Linked DNA regions of Caballeronia sp. TF1N1. The protein of the gene in region 1 interacts with the protein of each later gene in a pairwise test. Links are inferred from orthologs where the notes say so. Each region holds a gene or a part of one and is shown in the gene's direction. Other genes may lie near its edges. The genes, in order: LDZ28_RS12980 and ndk.

Region 1 (10,019 bases):
CCGGCTTATAGCCTTGCGCCACCATTTGCTCGGGCGTGGCTCCAACCACGACATAATCGCGATCCACCACCGGCACGCCGAGCAACTCGTCGCGGATCGCGCCGCCAACCGCGTAAATGTTCATTGCGCGATTTCCTGCTTTGCATCCTCGATCCACGCCGCGACCGCGGGCAATGCGGTCACGCGCTGCGCATAGGCACGCGATTCATGGTCAAGCGACGGCTCGTAGGAATTGAAGCGCATGACGACCGGCGCGAACATGGCATCCGCAATACCGAACTCGCCGAACAGAAACGGCCCGCCCGACTTCGCCAGGCAATCGGCCCACAACGCTTCGATGCGCGCGATATTCGCCAATGCGCCTTCGCTTGCGCCTTTGCCTGGCGCGTGCGTGCGAATTTCCATGGGCATCGACTGACGCAAGTCAGCGAAACTCGCGTGCATCTCGGCGCTGATGCTGCGCGCATGTGCCCGCGCACCGGCATCGCGCGGCCACATCGCGTGGTCGGGAAGGCGCTCGGCGAGGGTCTCCATGATCGCAAGCGACTCCCACACGGAGGCGCCGTCGTCGGTGACGAGACACGGCACCTTGCCCGATGGCGACACTTCGAGAATGCGCGCCTTGGTATCGGGCTGACCGAGACGGATCAGCGTTTCCTCGAAGGGAATGCCGAAGTGCTTCATCAGCACCCAAGGGCGCATGGACCAGGAAGACGTGTTCTTGTCACCAATGACGAGTTTCATGCGATCGATGTTCAGCGATGCGCCGTGGCGCGAAAAGAATTGAAGCGCGAGCGATTCGACGCGCCCGTCAGATACAACGGCGCAATCGCCTCGATGCTCGCCGGTTCGCCGATGCCCAGTTCGGGCGCAAGCGGGCCGCTCGCAATATTCGGCGTTTTCATGGAATCGAGATTGTCGCGCGAAATCAGCGGTTCACCGGGCGCGAGTTCGAGCGTCATCGCCTGAAGGCGGCCAAGGCTCTCGGGCAACTTGATGATGCGCGAATGCTTGCCGATGGTCGCGCCCGCAAAGCGCACCAGCTCCGCGAGCGTGAAGACGCCCGGCCCCGCGAGCTCGTAGACCATGCGGTTGGCCGCGTCGAGGTCGAGCACGTTGACCATGGCCTTGGCCACGTCGCCGACGAAAATAGGCTGGAACTGCGCGTCGGCGCAAGCCAGCGGAATCACCGGGAACATGCGTTCGAGGAAGGCGAACTGGTTCAGCAGATTGTCCTCGGGACCGAAAACGACGGAGCTTCGGAAAATGGTCCAGTCGAGGCCCGAGTCGCGCACCGCCTTTTCGCCATCGCCCTTCGAGCGCAAATACATGCTCGGACCTTCCGAATCCGCACCGATCGCGCTCATGTGCAGCAGCCGGCGCACGCCTTTCGCCGCGCACGCCGCCGCGATCTTGCGCGGCAACTCGACGTGTGCTTTCTCGAACTCAGGCCCATAAGGCTCGCCGCGCCGCCCTTGCAGCACGCCGACGAGGTTGATCACCGCGTCGGCCTCCGCGACGAAAGCCGCGAGTTGCGCGGGATCGTGAATATCGGTTTCGATGACATCGACGGGAAGAAGCGTCAGATGCGCCGCGTTGGAACGGCGCCGCGTGGCAATTCGCACGTTCTTGCCGAGATCGACCAGCGCGTTGACGAGATGACTTCCGATGAAACCCGAACCGCCGATGAGCGCTACCTTTTGATGTCGCATATTCGCCTCTAGAGTCGCGGCTTTGTGAGTGCGCTTTGACGAATGCGAACGGCGAAGGGGCAGCCGCGCGCCCGTTCCGTCTATTCGTGCAACGAAACCGCGACGCGCGGTGCAAAAGAACTACGGCGCGATATATCCCAGCCGCGTCTTCAGCGATTGCGGACGGCCTTCGAACAGTGCCGCGTAGTAGACGGTGTTCGACAGCACGTTCTTGACGTAATCGCGCGTCTCGGTGAACGGAATGGTTTCAGCAAAAATCGCGCCCTCGACAGGCGCGCGCAAATCCTGCCGCCATTGCTTCGGCCGGCCGGGACCTGCGTTGTAACCGGCAGTGGCGAGCACGGGTGAGTTATCGAATTGATTGTAGATCATCGACAGGTAATTTGTGCCGAGCAGAATGTTGGTGTTGATGTCGTTCATTTGCGCGCGCGACACCGGACCCATGCCGATTTTCTTGGCGACGAGTTGCGCCGTGCCAGGCATCAGTTGCATCAAGCCGCCCGCGCCTACTTCCGAACGCGCGTTGATGATGAAGCGCGATTCCTGGCGGATAAGCCCGTATGCCCATTCGATATCGAGCCCGGTGGTTTGCGCATCGCGCTCGACGATATCGCGGAACGGCGACAGATAACGCAGCGTGAAGTCGTGCTCGGTCTTAGTCTTGTCGGCGGTGTTCACCGTGCGGTCGAACAGTTCGATGCGCTTTGCATACTGCGCGGCGGCGATGAGTTGCCGGTCCGTCATGCTGCGCAATGGCCAGTTCCATTCGCGGTTGCCTTCGAGCCGCATGTTCAGCGAGTAGAAACGTTGCGACAGCGCGAAGCCCGGCACCGACTGCATCTGCGCGATTTCAGCATCGCTCACGGTGGTGCGCGGCGGGACGCTGATCTTCTGGCCGGTTTCTTCCAGCGCGAGCTGGCCGTAGAAGTTGTATTGGTCCGCGATCGACTGGAATTCCTGATTGGCCGTTGCGGCGTCGCCCGCTTGCTTGACCGCGCGGCCGTGCCAGTAAGTCCACGCAGGCTGGCTGCGCAAGGTGGGCGGCATCTGGTCGATAGACCAGCGCACCATGTTCCAGTCGCCCGCAAGCAGCGCGCTGCGCGTGCGCCATTCATATGCGGGGTTCGACAACTGCGCGTTCGCCGATAGCCGATACCAGTCCGACGCGGCCGGCATGCGCTTGATCGCCGCCTGATAGCCGATGGTGCCCCAGCCGATCGCGCGTTCCTGCGCAGTGAGACTCGGCGCGACCGAACTGAACGTGGCCGCGGCCATTGCCGGATCGTTGCGAGCCATGCGCGTGATGGCGAGCAAGGTCAGTTGGTGCGCCGGCGTGTTCGGCATGACGCCGCGCGCGAGGTAAAGCGGCGGCTTGTTGACCGCGTCGTCGAGAAGCGAGCCTTTCGGCTTTTCCTGCCCGAGCGCTTCGACGATATTCGATCCGGTCGACGTGTAGTTCTGTTCGTAAGCGATGCGAATCTGCTGCCAGATGTCGTCGCTCGTGAACTGGCCTGACTCCGCAAGTGCGCCGATGAGATCGACGCAGCCGTCGCCGTACCATTTGGGATCGACGAGCAGCGCGCGCGCCGCTTCCGCGACGTTCTCGCCCTTCGAGAGACGCGCTTCGAGTGCATAGCACTTGACCTGCGTGTCGTCGTTGAGCACGAAGCGGGCATATTGCTGCTCGAAGTTCTTCCAGTCGTGACGGCTGCCGAGCACGACGAGATAATCGTTGCGCATGCGGTCGGCAATGGCCTGGCCGTCGTTGCGCTGCAGGAACGAGAGCACCGGCGCATCGGGCGCGTCGATGCGCGCGTGGCCTTGCGAATCGAAGAGTTGCGGCTTGATCGTGAAGTACTCGACGTAACTCGGCGCCGGATAGTTCGGGATTTGCGCGGCAAGAACGCCGGCTTTGGCCGGATCGTTCGCGCGCGCGGCATCGCGCAACTGCATGAAGATGCGGTCGTCGGACGACGGCGAGAAGTCTTCGTCGGGGCGAACCGCGGAAGCTGTTCCACAAGCGACGAGCGTCACTGCGGCAAGTGCGGTACCAGCCGCAAGATATACTCGGTCGAGGCGTTTTGACATCGTTATTACTGGAGCGCGAGGTGGTCCAAAGATCGGTTGAAAGCATAGCACGCAACGTTTGCGCGAAACCTAAAAGCGCATTGCGTTCCACGCTTCTCGCAAGCCGCGAAGCACAGCGTGACGATCCCGCGCAAGCCGAAAGAAACAAGGCGCTCGCGACACGCATCGAGGCGTTGCTCGCGGAGCATGCGGTCAAGTGCATCGGCTTTTATTGGCCCGTTGCGGGCGAATTCGATGCACGCGCTTTGCTCACTCGCTGGCTCGCGGCAGACGCGACGCGCGCCGCCGCGTTGCCCGTGGTGGTCGAGCCCAAGGCGCCGATGGCCTTCCACGCATGGCATGCGCAAATGCCGATGAACGAAGGCCGCTATCGCATTCCCGTGCCTGCCCAGGAAATCCGCGTGACGCCGGATCTGTTGCTGATTCCATGCGTCGGTTTCGATCTCCAGCGCTTGAGACTGGGTTACGGCGGCGGCTACTACGATCGCACGCTCGCCGCCTGGCCGAATGGCGAGCGCCCCGTGACTATCGGGATTGCCTACGAATCGGGCAAATGCGATGCGCTCCCGCGCGAGACCCACGACTTGCCGCTTGGAGCCATCGTCACCGAGGCTGCCATCTACTGACTCAAAGCGATGTCGCCGCGCGCGCGGCGGTATCGTAAAGACCGGATGCGTTGCGCATGAGTTGCGCGGCGTCGCCAATCTGCTCGTTTGTCAGCCCGCTTTCGCGCAGCGTCGACATGAGACAGCTCTCCCGCACTTCACGATACTTCCCGCACAACTCGCGCCCTGCCGCCGTTGCGGAAAAGAACACTTCCTTGCCCGTCTTCTCGCTTTTAACGTAACCGCGCGCCACCAGTTTCTTGAGTGCATACGTGGCAACGTGGGTATCCTCGATATTCAGGACGAAGCAGATGTCGGCGAGCTTTTTCTTGCGATCGCGATGGCTCACGTGATGCAGCAGCGATACTTCCACGGCGGTCATGTCCTTCGCGCCCGCCGCCGACATGCAACGCACCATCCAGCGATTGAACGCGTTGCTCACCATGATGAGCGCGTATTCGAACTCCGATAACTCGGCGCTGACTTCTGACACGAGATGCTCGGACGAGACGATCTTGGTAGGGTGACGCGACATGGCGAGGACCGTTGAAAAGTGCGTGGAGTGTATCCGAACGATATCGCGCAGCCGCGACCTTGCGTCACGAACTACACTCCGAACAAACGCTTATTGATAAATTGTCGATAATTTATTGACAATGTAGCATTCTGACGCGTTGCTGGCCGCATGGACGGCGCGCGCAAGGGACCAGAGAGGCATGACGAAACCACGTATTCATCCGCTTGGCGACAACGCGCTCGTGTGCGAATCCGCGCCACCGGCGACGCTCGATTGTCAGCGCCGCATCTGGGCGCTCGCCGACATCGCGCGGCTCATGCCGCACGTCGTCGAAGTCGTGCCGGGCATGAACAACCTGACCATCGTCTTCGACCCGCTCGAAGCCGATTACGAAGCCCTCGCGGCGCAACTCGAAGATGGTTGGGAAGCGGCCACGCCATCGGATACGGGCGGCGCGGAGATCGAGATTCCGGTGCGCTACGGCGGCGCGGACGGCCCCGATCTGAGTTCGCTCGCCAAGCACGTCGGCCTTTCCGTCGATGAAGTCGTGAAGCGTCACACCGAAGCCGAATACGTCGTCTTCTTTCTCGGTTTTCAGCCGGGCTTCGCCTACATGGGCGGCCTCGATCCCGCGCTGCACACGCCGCGCCGCGCGGAACCGCGCCTCGAAGTGCCGGCGGGTTCGGTCGGCATCGGCGGGGCGCAGACGGGTATCTATCCCGCTGTATCGCCCGGTGGATGGAATCTGCTCGGCCGCACCGACCTCAAGCTTTTCGATCCGGCCCGCAACCCGCCGACGCTCATGCAGCCCGGCGACCGCGTGCGCTTCACGGCGCTGGAGGTGCGCGCATGATCGAAGTAAAACGCGCGGGCGTGCTCTCGTCCGTGCAGGATCTCGGGCGCCACGGTTATCGGCATCTCGGCGTGAGTTCGGGCGGCGCGCTCGATGCGCTGTCGCTGGAAATCGGCAATCGTATCGTCGGCAACAAGGCGGATGCGGCGGGTATTGAAGTCACGTTTGGGCCGACCGTGCTGCGCTTCTCGCGCGCGACGCGCGTGGCGATTACCGGCACGGACTTCGGCGCGACGCTCGACGACGAGCCGGTTTATTCGTGGTGGAGTCTGCCCGTGCGCGCGGGCCAGGAACTGACGCTGCGCGCGGCCAAGCGCGGCATGCGCGGCTACGTGTGCATTGCGGGCGGTATCGACGTCTTGCCGATGCTCGGCTCACGCAGCACCGACCTCGGCGCATGCTTCGGCGGCCTGGGCGGACGCGCGCTTGCCGACGGCGACCGTTTGCCCGTCGGCGTGCCGCAACCGCACAAGGGCATCGCGTTTTCGCCGGAAGAACCGGCCTTCGGCGTGAAGGCGCCCGCGTGGTGCAAGTTCGTGCTCGTCGATGAACCCGTGCGGCGCGGCCGACATGCGCCGGGCGTCGACTGGGCCGTGCCGATTCGCGTGCTGCGCGGTCCGGAATACGCGAGCTTCACGGAGAAGGCGCAGCGCGACTTCTGGAACGAGGAATGGACCATCACGCCAAACAGCAACCGCATGGGCTTTCGCCTTGCGGGCACGGAGCTCGAACGCGGCGAGAAAATCGAACTGCTGTCGCACGCGGTCTTGCCCGGCACGATTCAAGTGCCGCCGAACGGCCAGCCCATCGTCCTGATGGGCGACGCGCAATCCACGGGCGGCTATCCGAAGATCGGCGCGGTCATCAAGGCGGATTTGTGGAAGCTCGCGCAAGTGCGGTTGAACGGCGGCGTGCGCTTCATCGAAACGTCGCTGGAAGAAGCACGCCATGCGCTCGCCGAAGAGCGGCGCTATGTCAGTCAGGTGGGCACGGCCATCGCGATGCACGAGGAACGCTGCGCGCGTCTGGCTAAATCAACGTAACGACTTTGAACGATACGACATCATGGAAATCGATCTGAACGCCGATCTCGGCGAAGGCTGCGGCACCGACGAAGCGCTGCTCGAACTCGTCAGCTCCGCGAACATCGCGTGCGGCTGGCATGCGGGCGGCGCCACCGCGATGCGCGAGTGCGTGCGCTGGGCGGTGCAAAAAGGCGTGGCGATCGGCGCGCATCCGAGCTTCAACGATCCCGAGAACTTCGGCCGCAAGGAAATGGACTTGCCGCCCGAGGAAATCTACGCGGGCGTGCTGTATCAACTGGGCGCGCTGTCGGCCATTGCGCGGGCGGAAGGCGGACGTATCGCGCATGTGAAGCCGCACGGCGCGCTCTACAACCAGGCCGCGAAAAGCCCCGGGATAGCGGATGCCATCTGCTCCGCCGTGCATGACTTCGATCCGTCGCTGCTGATCTTCGGTCTCGCCAACAGCGGTCTCGTCGATGCGGCGCGGCGCGCGGGCTTGGTCGCCATCGAGGAAGTCTTCGCGGATCGCGGCTATCGCGCGGATGGCTCGCTCGTGCCGCGCAAGGAACCGGGCGCGCTGCTCGAGGATGAAACCGAAGTGCTCGACCGCACGCTCGCGATGGTGCGCGAGCAACGCGTGCAGGCCGTGTCCGGCGAATGGGTGCCGCTCAAGGCGCAGACCATCTGCCTGCATGGCGATGGCGCGCACGCACTCGAATTCGCGCGACGCATTCGCGGCGCGCTCGCCGATGCGGGCGTCGATGTCCGCGCCGCCCGCGCCGCCCGCGCCGAATAAGCGATTTTCCGATGCATCGAACGCCCCGCCTGCCGGGGCGTTTTAACAAGCGCTATTTACGCGTCCGCTTCGAGGCGCGATGTCTAACCCCTGGTCTGGAGATCTCATGGCAACCGCAGTCAACTTATGGCCGCTCATCGGCGTGGCCGTCATCATCGTGGGCTTCGTGCTGCGCTTCAATCCGATGCTGATCGTCGCCGCAGCGGCGATCGTCACCGGCTTCGCGGCGCACTTTCCCGTGGAGCGCATTCTGACCACCATCGGCACCGGCTTTCTGAAGACGCGCAATATTCCGCTCATCATCTTGCTGCCGCTCGCGGTGATCGGCCTGCTCGAACGGCATGGCTTGCGTGAACGCGCGCAGACGTGGATATCGAGCATTCGCGCGGCGACGGTCGGGCGCCTGTTGATCGTCTATCTGCTCGTGCGCGAACTGACGGCGGCGGTCGGCCTCACGGGTCTCGGCGGCCATCCGCAAATGGTGCGACCGCTCCTCGCGCCGATGGCCGAAGGCGCCGCCGAAACGCGTTACGGCAAGCTCTCCGACGCGGTGCGCCACAAGCTGCGCGCATATTCGGCGGCAACCGACAACGTCGGCCTCTTCTTCGGCGAGGACATCTTCGTGGCGTTCGGCGCCATCGTGCTGATGGTCACGTTCCTCAAGGAAGCGGGCATCGTCGTGGAACCCATGCATGTTGCCGTGTGGGGCATTCCGACCGCGTTCTGCGCGTTCCTCATCCACGGCTTTCGGCTGTGGCTGCTCGACCGGCGCCTGACGCGCGAACTCGGCGCGCTCACGCGCAATCTCGCGGGAGAGAAAGCATGACGCTCACCATCAACTATCTCTTCTATCTCGTCGGCATCGTGCTGGTGGTGGTCGCCGGCATGATCCTCACCGACAAGTCGCATCCGCGCCGCCTGACGACGGGCGTGTTCTGGCTCGTGTATGCGCTCGTGTTCCTGATCGGCGACTGGCTGCCGCCCGCGGTCGTCGGCGGCTCGTGATAGCGATGGCGCTCATCGCCGGACTCGGCGGCGTGACCGGCGCGAAGCCGAAAATGCTGTCGGAGCAAACGCGCCGGCAGAGCGCCGCGCGGCTCGGCAACAAGCTCTTCGTGCCCGCGCTGACCATTCCGGTCGTCACCGTGATCCTGACGCTCGGCGCGAGCCATCTCGTCTTCGGCGGGCAACCGTTGATCGAGTTGAAGAACGTGACGCTGATCGGCTTCGGCATAGGCTGCGTGATCGCGCTGGCGGTGGCGTGCGTCATGACGCGCGATACCGTCGGCCAGTCGATGCGCGAGGCGCGCCGTCTCATCGACGCGCTTTCGTGGGCCGCCGTGCTGCCGCAAATGCTCGGCATGCTCGGGCTCGTGTTCTCGGACGCAGGCGTCGGCAAGGCGGTCGCGCATGTGACGACGGCCTACATCAACCTCGACTATCGGCTCGTCGCGGTGACGGTCTATGTCGTCGGCATGGCGCTTTTCACGATGGTGATGGGCAACGGCTTCGCCGCGTTTCCAGTGATGACGGGCGGTGTCGGCGTACCGATTCTCGTCGGCGTGTTCCACGGCAATCCGGCGACGATGGCCGCCATCGGCATGTTCTCGGGCTACTGCGGAACGCTGATGACGCCGATGGCCGCGAACTTCAACATGGTTCCGGCGGCGTTGCTGGAGTTGCCCGACAAGAACGCGGTGATCAAGGTGCAAGTGCCAACGGCGTTGTCGCTTCTGATCGTGAACATCTTTTTGCTGAACTGGCTGATGTTCATCTGAATCGGCAAAGCGTTCAGCCAGCCACCACGACGAAGCCGCGCTTTCTCAGCAATTCGAGCACGCCGCGCGACCCGCCGAGATGCAGCGCCCCGATAGCCACGAACACCGGCTTGTCGGGCGCTGCCAGTTGCACCATCCGCGCGACGAAGCGGCGATTGCGCTCATATACCACGCGGTTATCCACCTGATCCGCGAGCGGCTTCGAGCGCGCAAGCTTGTTGCCCTTGGCGTCGTCCCAGGCTTTGAGCGCGTCCGCGTCGCCGATTCGCCAGAGCCGGTGCAGCTCTTTCACGTCGGCGATGTTTTCGGTTGGCGTCTGCACGAGATCCTGTGCGAGCATCTCGCGCTGTTGCGCGGAAGTCAGACGCGTGAACGTCGATATCTGTTCGTTCAAGGTTTCGAGCCCGACGATTTTTCCTCGCACATGCAGATAGACATTCTGCAACTGCGCCTCGGTGCCGTACTCGCTCTGAAAACCGGCCTTGAGCGTGTCGTATGTTTCGATCAGCATCGACGCGAGCCACGGACGCGTGTGCCGCAATTCCTTCAGCGCATCGGGATTGTTGCGCATGCGCGCTTGCACCGCCTGCCACATTGAATCCGGCAAATAATCGATCAGACATTCGCTGCGGCACATGCCGAAGC
Region 2 (8,626 bases), 1.1 Mb from region 1 along the record:
GTGCTGCCGCCGCACGTTTCCGCCATGCTCGTGCCACTGCGGCATCTGGTAGCCGGTTTGTCGATTCGTGACCGCATGCCGCAGATCGAGCTTGCGGTTGGCGCGGACGTGACGGCGCTGGTGTTGCGCATTCTCGAACCGCTCAACGACGCCGACGAAGCGCTTTTGCGCGCCTTTGCCGACGAACACGCCGGCGTGCAATTCTGGCTGCAGCCGAAAGGTCCCGACACGGTTTATCCGTTTTATCCGCTCGAGAGCGAACTGGCTTATACGCTGCCGGAGTTTCACATCCGCATGCCATTCAAGCCGACTGATTTCACGCAGGTGAACCATCAGATCAACCGCGTGCTCGTGGCGCGCGCGTTGAGCCTGCTCGCGCCGGAACCGAACGATCGCGTGCTCGATCTGTTTTGCGGCATCGGCAACTTTACGCTGCCGCTTGCGCGCGTGTCGCGCGAAGTGGTGGGTATCGAAGGAAGCGAAGCGTTGACCACGCGCGCGCTGGAAAACGCGCAGGCCAATGGCGTGGACGGCCATACGTCGTTTGCCTGCCGCAATTTGTTCGAAGTGACTGCCGACGATCTGCGCGCGCTCGGGCACTTCGACAAATATCTGATCGATCCGCCGCGCGAGGGCGCGCTCGCAGTGGCGAAGGCGCTTGCGGACATCGCTCAAAGCGGCGAGGGTTCGCTGCCGAAGCGCATCGTTTATGTGTCGTGCAACCCGGCGACGCTCGCGCGCGACGCCGGCCTGCTCGTCCACGAGGCGGGGTATCGGATGAAGGGAGCGGGCGTCGTCAACATGTTCCCGCATACGTCGCACGTCGAATCCATTGCATTGTTCGAACGCGACTGAAGCGCTTTTATTTAAGAAGGCGCAAAAAAACCGGCCCGAAGGCCGGTTTTTCGTTTGAAGCACCGGTTCGATCAGTTCCGGTTGCCGCCGAAGATGCCGAGCAGTGCCAGCAAGTTCGTGAAGACGTTGTATAGATCGAGGTAGATGGCGAGCGTCGCGCTGATGTAGTTCGTCTCGCCGCCATTCACGACGCGCTGCACGTCGAACAGCATGTAAGCCGAGAAGATGACGATGGCGAGCACGGAGATCGTCAGCATGAGCGCCGGCAGTTGCAGGAAAATGTTCGCGACTGCAGCCAGCAGAATGACCATCACGCCCATGAACAGCCACTTGCCGAGGCCCGAGAAGTCACGCTTGCTGACCGTGGCGATGGTCGCCATGGCCGCGAAAATCACGCCCGTGCCGCCAAAGGCCATCATGATGAGCTGCGGCCCGTTCGAGAAACCGAGGATGAAGCTCAAAAGACGCGAGAGCATCAGGCCCATGAAGAACGTGAAGCCGAGCAGGACGATCACGCCCATGCTGCTGTTCTTCGTTTTCTCGATGGCGAACATGAAGCCAAACGCAATCGCCATGAACGCAATGAAGCTCATTGCCGGGCTGGTGGCCGCGAAGAGGGAAAAGCCCGTCGCGACGCCGACCCACGCGCCGAGCACCGTCGGCACCATGGAAAGCGCCAGCAGCCAGTAAGTGTTGCGTAGCACGCGGTTGCGCACCTCGACCGAAGTGACGCTGCCGTTGCGTCCAAAACTGTAGGGTGATTCGTTCATGGTTTCTCCTTGCTTCAAATTGTCTGTCGTCGCCCCGCGCTACATCCGTCATACACGAATGATACGGTAGGAATACTTAAGCGATTATGAGGCCGTTGCCCGCGCCATTCCGGTTTCGTGCAGTGCCTGATGTCGCGAGGCGCTTGCAAAGCGCGGCTCGACTCCAATATGACTGCCGCACGGTCCGAAATCAATGGCGCCGACGTTTCTCGGCGCGATACACGCTCAAGGCACGCTGGCGTATGACGGTTCGACCCTTACGGCGCCGTAAGGTTTCAATCGCAATCATACCCTGCTTCATGCTACAATTGTCGATTCCTTTTAATCCGTAAACCGTTAATTTTTTGGAGTTTTTCATGGCAATCGAGCGCACCCTGTCGATTATCAAGCCGGACGCAGTGGCAAAGAATGTTATCGGCCAAATCTACAGCCGTTTCGAGAGTGCTGGACTCAAGATCATTGCTTCGCGCATGGTGCATCTGTCGCGCGCGGACGCGGAAAAGTTCTACGCAGTGCACGCTGCACGCCCGTTCTTCAAGGACCTCGTGGAATTCATGATCTCCGGTCCGGTGCAGATTCAAGTGCTGGAAGGCGAAGGCGCGATCATCAAGAACCGCGACCTGATGGGCGCGACCGATCCGAAGAAGGCAGACAAGGGCACGATCCGCGCTGATTTCGCGGACAGCATCGATGCAAATGCAGTGCACGGTTCCGACGCTCCGGAAACGGCAGCGCAAGAAATCGCGTTCTTCTTCCCGCAAGTGAACGTCTACTCGCGTTAAGTCGCGCGTTGGTTGCCGCGTCGGTCCGCGCCTCGAGGCAGTGCGCCGGATCATGCGGCTGTCGCGCCGGCATCGCTTGAAAAGCTGGAACATGCAGGAATTGGCGCGAACGGTCTCGGGCAAAAGCTCCCGAGCTTCGCAATCTGAAATGGCAGGACTCGACATGACGAACAGCAGCACCGTCAATCTTCTCGATCTCGACGCCGCCGGGCTCGTCGCTTATTGCGGCAGCCTGGGCGAGAAGCCGTTTCGCGCCAAGCAATTGCAGCGCTGGATCCACCAATATGGCGTCGACGACTTCGACGGCATGACGGACCTCGCGAAATCGCTGCGCGAAAAACTCAAGGGTCGCGCCAGTTTGGCGATGCCCGAAATCTCTCGCGATCACGTTTCCACCGACGGCACGCGCAAGTGGCTGATCGACGTAGGCAACGGTAACGCTGTCGAAACCGTGTTCATTCCCGAGGAAACGCGCGGCACGTTGTGCGTGTCCTCGCAGGCCGGCTGCGCGGTGAACTGCCGGTTTTGTTCCACAGGCAAGCAGGGATTCTCCCGCAATCTGACCACTGGCGAGATCATCGGGCAGATGCGCATGGCCGAATTCGCGCTGCGCAAGTCGCTCGGGCGCGAAGTCGGCGGCCCGGGAAAGGGCGAGCGCGTCATCACCAATGTCGTGATGATGGGCATGGGCGAGCCCATGCTGAATTACGACGCCGTCGTGCCCGCCATGCGTCTGATGCTCGACGACAACGCCTATGGCCTGTCGCGCCGTCGCGTGACGCTATCCACTTCCGGCGTCGTGCCCATGATGGACCGCCTCGCCGCGGATCTGCCAGTGGCGCTCGCCGTGTCGCTACACGCGCCGAACGACCCGCTGCGCGACATGCTGGTGCCGCTCAACAAGAAGTATCCGCTGCGTGAATTGATGGCCGCGTGCCAGCGCTATCTGAAGGTAGCGCCGCGCGATTTCATCACGTTCGAATACTGCATGCTCGACGGCGTCAACGACACCGAAGCCCATGCGCGCGAACTGCTGGCCGTCACGCGCGACGTGCCGTGCAAATTCAACCTCATTCCGTTCAATCCGTTCCCGGAATCAGGTCTGACTCGCTCGAAGAACGAGCAGATCAAGCGCTTCGCGCAGGTTTTGATGGACGCGGGCATCGTCACCACCGTGCGCAAGACGCGCGGCGACGACATCGACGCAGCCTGCGGGCAGCTTGCGGGCGAGGTGAAGGATCGCACGCGCCTCGTGGAACGCATGGGTCGCGCGCCAGGCAAGGTGATCGAGGTGCGCGCGGTCTGACGCATTGCCGCCGTACAGCGAAGAAAAACAAAGTCCGAAAAGACGGAAGTCGCGCCAGGCCGGCGCGCAAAGCCGAACATTTTGTTATAAAGCGGTCTGCAACATTGCCGGGGCTGTATCGTTCACGTTTTGATGCAATCCGCCGGCTTAGCCGCGCAATATAAAAGAATCGATGCGAGGAAATTGGGATGAGTGAGCCGCAGCACCCGACGCCTTTTGGCAGTCATACCGGGGGTCTTCCTGTCAATGAGCATGACAGTCAGGCGGGCACTGGCGGGGCGGCATCGAACGCGAGCCAGACGGGGCCTCTGGATTCGATTGCCGCCGTCGGCGCGCGGCTCGCGCAGCTTCGTCACGCGAAGTCATGGTCGATCGACGACATTTCAGCGCGTCTCAAGGTCTCGCCGAACAAGCTGCTCGCGCTGGAAGCGGGCGACATCAGTCAATTGCCCGATCGCACGTTCGCAGCGGGTATCGTGCGTAGCTACGCCAAGGTTCTTGGTACCGATCCCGCGCCTTTCACGCAGGCGTTTCGTCGCGAGGGCGCGGCGGTCGGGCAAAATCTGAAGGTGCCGGCTTCGGCGGGTGCGGGTCTGCCGCGACAGCGCGTGTCGGTGCCACTCGGTGGTTCGTCGGGCAAGAAACGCTCGTGGCTCTGGGGCATCGCGGCGGTCGTCGTGGTGCTGGCCGCGCTCGTGATGTGGCATACCGGCGGCGATTCGTCGGCGTGGCTCGCGCGCCTCAAGTCGAGCACGGGCGCTGGCACGGCCGCGCCGGGCGACACGGTGTCCGCATCCGTCGTTTCCACGCCTGATGAAGCCGCCGCGGCGAACACCGGCGAAGCCGCCTCGCTGCCCGAAGTGGCCGCCGCGCCCGGCGAACAGCCGATGCCACGTCCGCTCGGCACGAACGCGTTGCCGGCCTCGTCGTCGACCATTGCGGCGTTGCAGGGCGCAAGCGCGTCGGCCGCAGCCAAGCAGGCGCCGGCCGCTGGCGCCGCCGCATCCGCGCCGGTCGTCGCCGGCACGGGCGCGAGCGCAGTCGAATTGAAAGTGAAGGAAGATAGCTGGTTCAGCGTGCGCGGCAAGGACGGCAAGGAGGTTTTCTCCGGTCTCGTCCACGCGGGAAGCACGCAACGCGTGCAGGGCGAAGCGCCGTTCAAGGTGACCGTCGGCAACGCGAAGAGCGTCGATTCCATCTCGTTTGACGATCAGCCGGTCGACGCCAAGAAATACGTTTCCGCACGCGGCAACGTCGCGCGCTTCACGCTGCCCTGAACGGGCGGCGCGTAGCGGTGTCGGAGTCGGAGGTTCAGCGCGCGTGCAAGTCATGGGCATTCCGGCTTTTGCCGTGATGCCCGTTCAAGGTTCCATATTCGCACCGTCGCGCCGCTTGCACGCGGCGCCTGGTGGCCAAAGGGTTTTTCGATGCAATCCGAAGCTCAATCCCTGATTAGCAGCAAGATCTGTTCGACCGAACCGGTGTTCGGCGGCTCGTCGAAGCGTCGTGCATCGCATGCGGTGGACGTGCGCTGGGGCGGTCAGCTCGTCACCATCGGCGGCGACTCACCGGTGCGCGTGCAGTCGATGACCAACACCGACACCGCCGACGCCATCGGAACCGCCATCCAGATCAAGGAACTGGCGCAGGCGGGTTCCGAACTCGTGCGCATCACGGTGAATACGCCGGAAGCGGCGGCGGAAGTTCCGCACATCCGCGATCAGCTCGACCGCATGGGCGTGTCCGTGCCGCTCGTCGGCGACTTCCATTACAACGGGCATCTGCTGTTGCGCGATCATCCGGCATGCGCCGAAGCGCTGTCGAAGTACCGCATCAATCCCGGCAACGTCGGACAGGGCGCAAAGCGCGACACGCAATTCGCGCAGATGATCGAAGCCGCGATCAAGTACGACAAACCGGTGCGCATCGGCGTGAACTGGGGCAGTCTCGACCAGGACCTGCTCGCGCGCATGATGGACGAAAACGCCGCGCGCTCGGCGCCGTGGGAACTGCAAAGCGTGATGTATGAAGCGCTGATCCAGTCGGCGGTCGGCTCGGCGGAACGCGCGGTCGAACTCGGCCTCGGTCGCGACAAGATCATCCTGTCGTGCAAGGTGAGCGGCGTGCAGGATCTGGTCGCCGTTTATCGCGAACTCGCTAAACGTTGCAGCTTCGCGCTGCATCTCGGCCTGACCGAGGCGGGCATGGGCTCGAAGGGTATCGTCGCTTCGACGGCGGCGCTGTCGTTGCTGCTGCAGGAAGGCATCGGCGACACCATCCGTATTTCGCTGACGCCCGAGCCAGGCGGCGCGCGCACGGGCGAAGTGGTCGTTGGCCAGGAAATCCTCCAGACCATGGGCCTGCGTTCCTTTACGCCAATGGTCATTGCATGTCCCGGCTGCGGGCGCACGACCAGCACGCTGTTCCAGGAACTCGCGTCGCAGATCCAAAGCTATTTGCGCAACTCCATGCCCGTGTGGCGCGACCAGTTTCCCGGCGTCGAGAAGATGCACGTCGCGGTGATGGGCTGCATCGTCAACGGGCCGGGCGAATCGAAACACGCGAACATCGGCATTAGTTTGCCGGGCTCGGGCGAAAATCCCGCCGCGCCCGTGTTTATCGACGGCGTGAAGGTGAAGACCTTGCGTGGCGAGCGTATCGCGGAGGAATTCCAGCAAATCGTCAGCGACTACGTCGAGCGCACCTACGGGCAAGAAACCGGCAAGCGCGAAGAAACGTCCGCGGCAACACTTTAAAGACAGATGACTGAACAGAAGAAACGGCTCGGCAAGCTGACCGGCGTCAAGGGCATGAACGACATCCTCCCGCAGGATGCCGCGTTGTGGGACTTCTTCGAATCCACGGTGAAGTCGATGCTGCGCGCATACGGCTATCAGAACATTCGCACGCCGATCATCGAGCATACGCAGTTGTTCACGCGCGGGATCGGCGAAGTGACGGATATCGTCGAAAAAGAGATGTACAGCTTCACCGATTCGCTCAACGGCGAACATCTCACCATGCGGCCCGAAAACACGGCGGCGGTGGTGCGCGCGAGCATCGAACACAACTTGCTGTACGACGGCCCGAAGCGCCTGTGGTACATCGGCCCGATGTTCCGTCACGAACGTCCGCAGCGCGGGCGGTATCGCCAGTTCCATCAGGTCGGCGTGGAAGCACTCGGTTTCGCGGGACCGGACACGGACGCCGAAATCATCATGATGTGTCAGCGCCTGTGGGACGACCTTGGGTTGACCGGCATTCGCCTGGAACTGAATTCACTCGGCCAGCCTGACGAGCGCGCGGCGCACCGCAAGGAACTGATCGCGTATCTGGAGCAGCACGTCGACGCGCTCGACGAAGAAGCCAAACGCCGTCTCTACACCAACCCGCTGCGCGTGCTCGACACGAAGAATCCCGCGCTGCAGGAAATCGCGCAGAACGCGCCGAAGCTCACCGACTTCCTGGGCGAAGAATCGCGCAAGCATTTCGAGGGCGTGCAAAGGCTGCTGAAGGCCAACAACATTCCGTTCAAGATCAATCCGCGTCTCGTGCGCGGTCTCGACTATTACAACCTCACCGTGTTCGAGTGGGTGACCGACAAGCTCGGCGCGCAAGGCACGGTGGCGGGCGGCGGCCGGTACGACCCGCTCATCGAGCAACTTGGCGGCAAGCCCACGGCCGCGTGCGGCTGGGCGATGGGCGTCGAGCGTATCCTCGAGTTGCTGAAGGAAGAGAATCTCGTGCCGGAAGCGGAAGGTACGGACGTCTACGTAGTGCATCAGGGAGAAGCTGCCGCCGAGCAGGCGTTCATCGTGGCAGAGCGTCTGCGCGACACGGGCCTCGACGTGATCCTGCATTGCAGCCCGGACGGCGCGCCTGCCAGCTTCAAGTCACAGATGAAGAAAGCCGATGCGAGCGGCGCGGCTTTTGCCGTCGTGCTGGGCGAAGACGAACTCGCGCAGGGCACGATCGGCGTAAAGCCGCTGCGCCGCACGGGCGCCGAAACGTCGGACGCGCAAAAGAACGAGCAGGTCAACGTTCCGGCGGAAGACTTGACCGAATACCTAATCAATGCGATGGTGGCATCCGCCGAAGACTAGGCGGCCCGACACGCGGGCAATGGCCGTGGGCATCGCGCTGGATGAGTGAACTGTCCGGCATCGCGCACGGCACTCGAAGTGCAATGAAACGCAGGAAGGAATAGCTGGACGATGAGCTATCACGACGAAGAAGAATCACTGGAAAGTTTGAAAGCCTGGTGGGCCAAGTGGGGTAATTCCACGACGTGGATCATCCTCGTGGCGCTTTTAATCGCAGCCGGATACAACGGCTGGAATTACTGGCAGCGTCATCAGGCGGCCGAGGCTTCCGTGCTGTACGACCAGCTTCAGCAGGCCGTTACCGGCAATGATCAGAAAATGGTGAGCCGTATTGCGACGGACATGGAAGACAAGTTCGGCAGCACGGCCTACGCTCAGATGAGCGCGCTCACCGCGGCCAAGTCGCTTTACACGGCGGGCGATACCGCCGGCACGAAAGCGCAACTGCAATGGGCCATCGATCACGCGAAGGACGACGAGTACAAGCAAGTCGCGAAGTTGCGTCTCGCGCTGGTGCTGCTCGACGAGAAAAATTACGACGCGGGTCTGAAGCTGCTCGCGGATGCGCCGCTCGACGCCTACAAGGGTGTGATCGCGGACCGTCGCGGCGATCTGCTTGCGGCGCAAGGCAAGCGCGACGACGCCCGCGCATCCTACAAGCTGGCGCTCGGTGCGCTGCCCGCGAACGATACCTCCGCGCGGCAACTGGTCCAGTTCAAGCTCGACGCGCTCGGCGGCTGAAGAGCGCGCGCCGCCGCAATCGACCGAGCCATATAACAATCAGGCCGCCCGGCCGCGCAACGCCTTGAA

Evidence for each region.
Region 2: the proteins of LDZ28_RS12980 (region 1) and ndk interact in binary tests that used the Escherichia coli proteins (3 or more experiments, as listed by UniProt). The link is inferred for Caballeronia sp. TF1N1 from one-to-one orthologs.

The regions. Positions count from the first base shown.
Region 1 is NZ_CP084626.1:2,762,232-2,772,250, forward strand. What follows is about bases 2,755-5,617. They hold LDZ28_RS12980 (5-formyltetrahydrofolate cyclo-ligase), read left to right. Parts: upstream 2,755-3,808; coding sequence 3,809-4,426; downstream 4,427-5,617. Other genes in these bases: LDZ28_RS12975 (lytic transglycosylase domain-containing protein), read right to left, coding at 2,755-3,800; LDZ28_RS12985 (winged helix DNA-binding protein), read right to left, coding at 4,428-4,940; pxpB (5-oxoprolinase subunit PxpB), read left to right, coding at 5,122-5,617. Outside these bases: LDZ28_RS12960 (multifunctional CCA addition/repair protein), read right to left, coding at 1-124; LDZ28_RS12965 (glutathione S-transferase family protein), read right to left, coding at 121-744; LDZ28_RS12970 (complex I NDUFA9 subunit family protein), read right to left, coding at 756-1,712; more of LDZ28_RS12975, read right to left, coding at 1,833-2,754; more of pxpB, read left to right, coding at 5,618-5,775; LDZ28_RS12995 (biotin-dependent carboxyltransferase family protein), read left to right, coding at 5,772-6,818; 5-oxoprolinase subunit PxpA, read left to right, coding at 6,841-7,596; LDZ28_RS13005 (DUF969 domain-containing protein), read left to right, coding at 7,703-8,422; LDZ28_RS13015 (TraB/GumN family protein), read right to left, coding at 9,388-10,019. UniProt on the Escherichia coli protein: Involved in the removal of 5-formyltetrahydrofolate.
Region 2 is NZ_CP084626.1:1,633,409-1,642,034, reverse strand. Bases 706-3,694 are described here. They hold ndk (nucleoside-diphosphate kinase), read left to right. Parts: upstream 706-1,981; coding sequence 1,982-2,407; downstream 2,408-3,694. Other genes in these bases: rlmN (23S rRNA (adenine(2503)-C(2))-methyltransferase RlmN), read left to right, coding at 2,571-3,694; LDZ28_RS07615 (Bax inhibitor-1/YccA family protein), read right to left, coding at 927-1,625; rlmD (23S rRNA (uracil(1939)-C(5))-methyltransferase RlmD), read left to right, coding at 706-855. Also shown: more of rlmD, read left to right, coding at 1-705; more of rlmN, read left to right, coding at 3,695-3,713; LDZ28_RS07600 (helix-turn-helix domain-containing protein), read left to right, coding at 3,902-4,990; ispG (flavodoxin-dependent (E)-4-hydroxy-3-methylbut-2-enyl-diphosphate synthase), read left to right, coding at 5,141-6,469; hisS (histidine--tRNA ligase), read left to right, coding at 6,476-7,816; LDZ28_RS07585 (tetratricopeptide repeat protein), read left to right, coding at 7,928-8,557. UniProt on the Escherichia coli protein: Major role in the synthesis of nucleoside triphosphates other than ATP. The ATP gamma phosphate is transferred to the NDP beta phosphate via a ping-pong mechanism, using a phosphorylated active-site intermediate.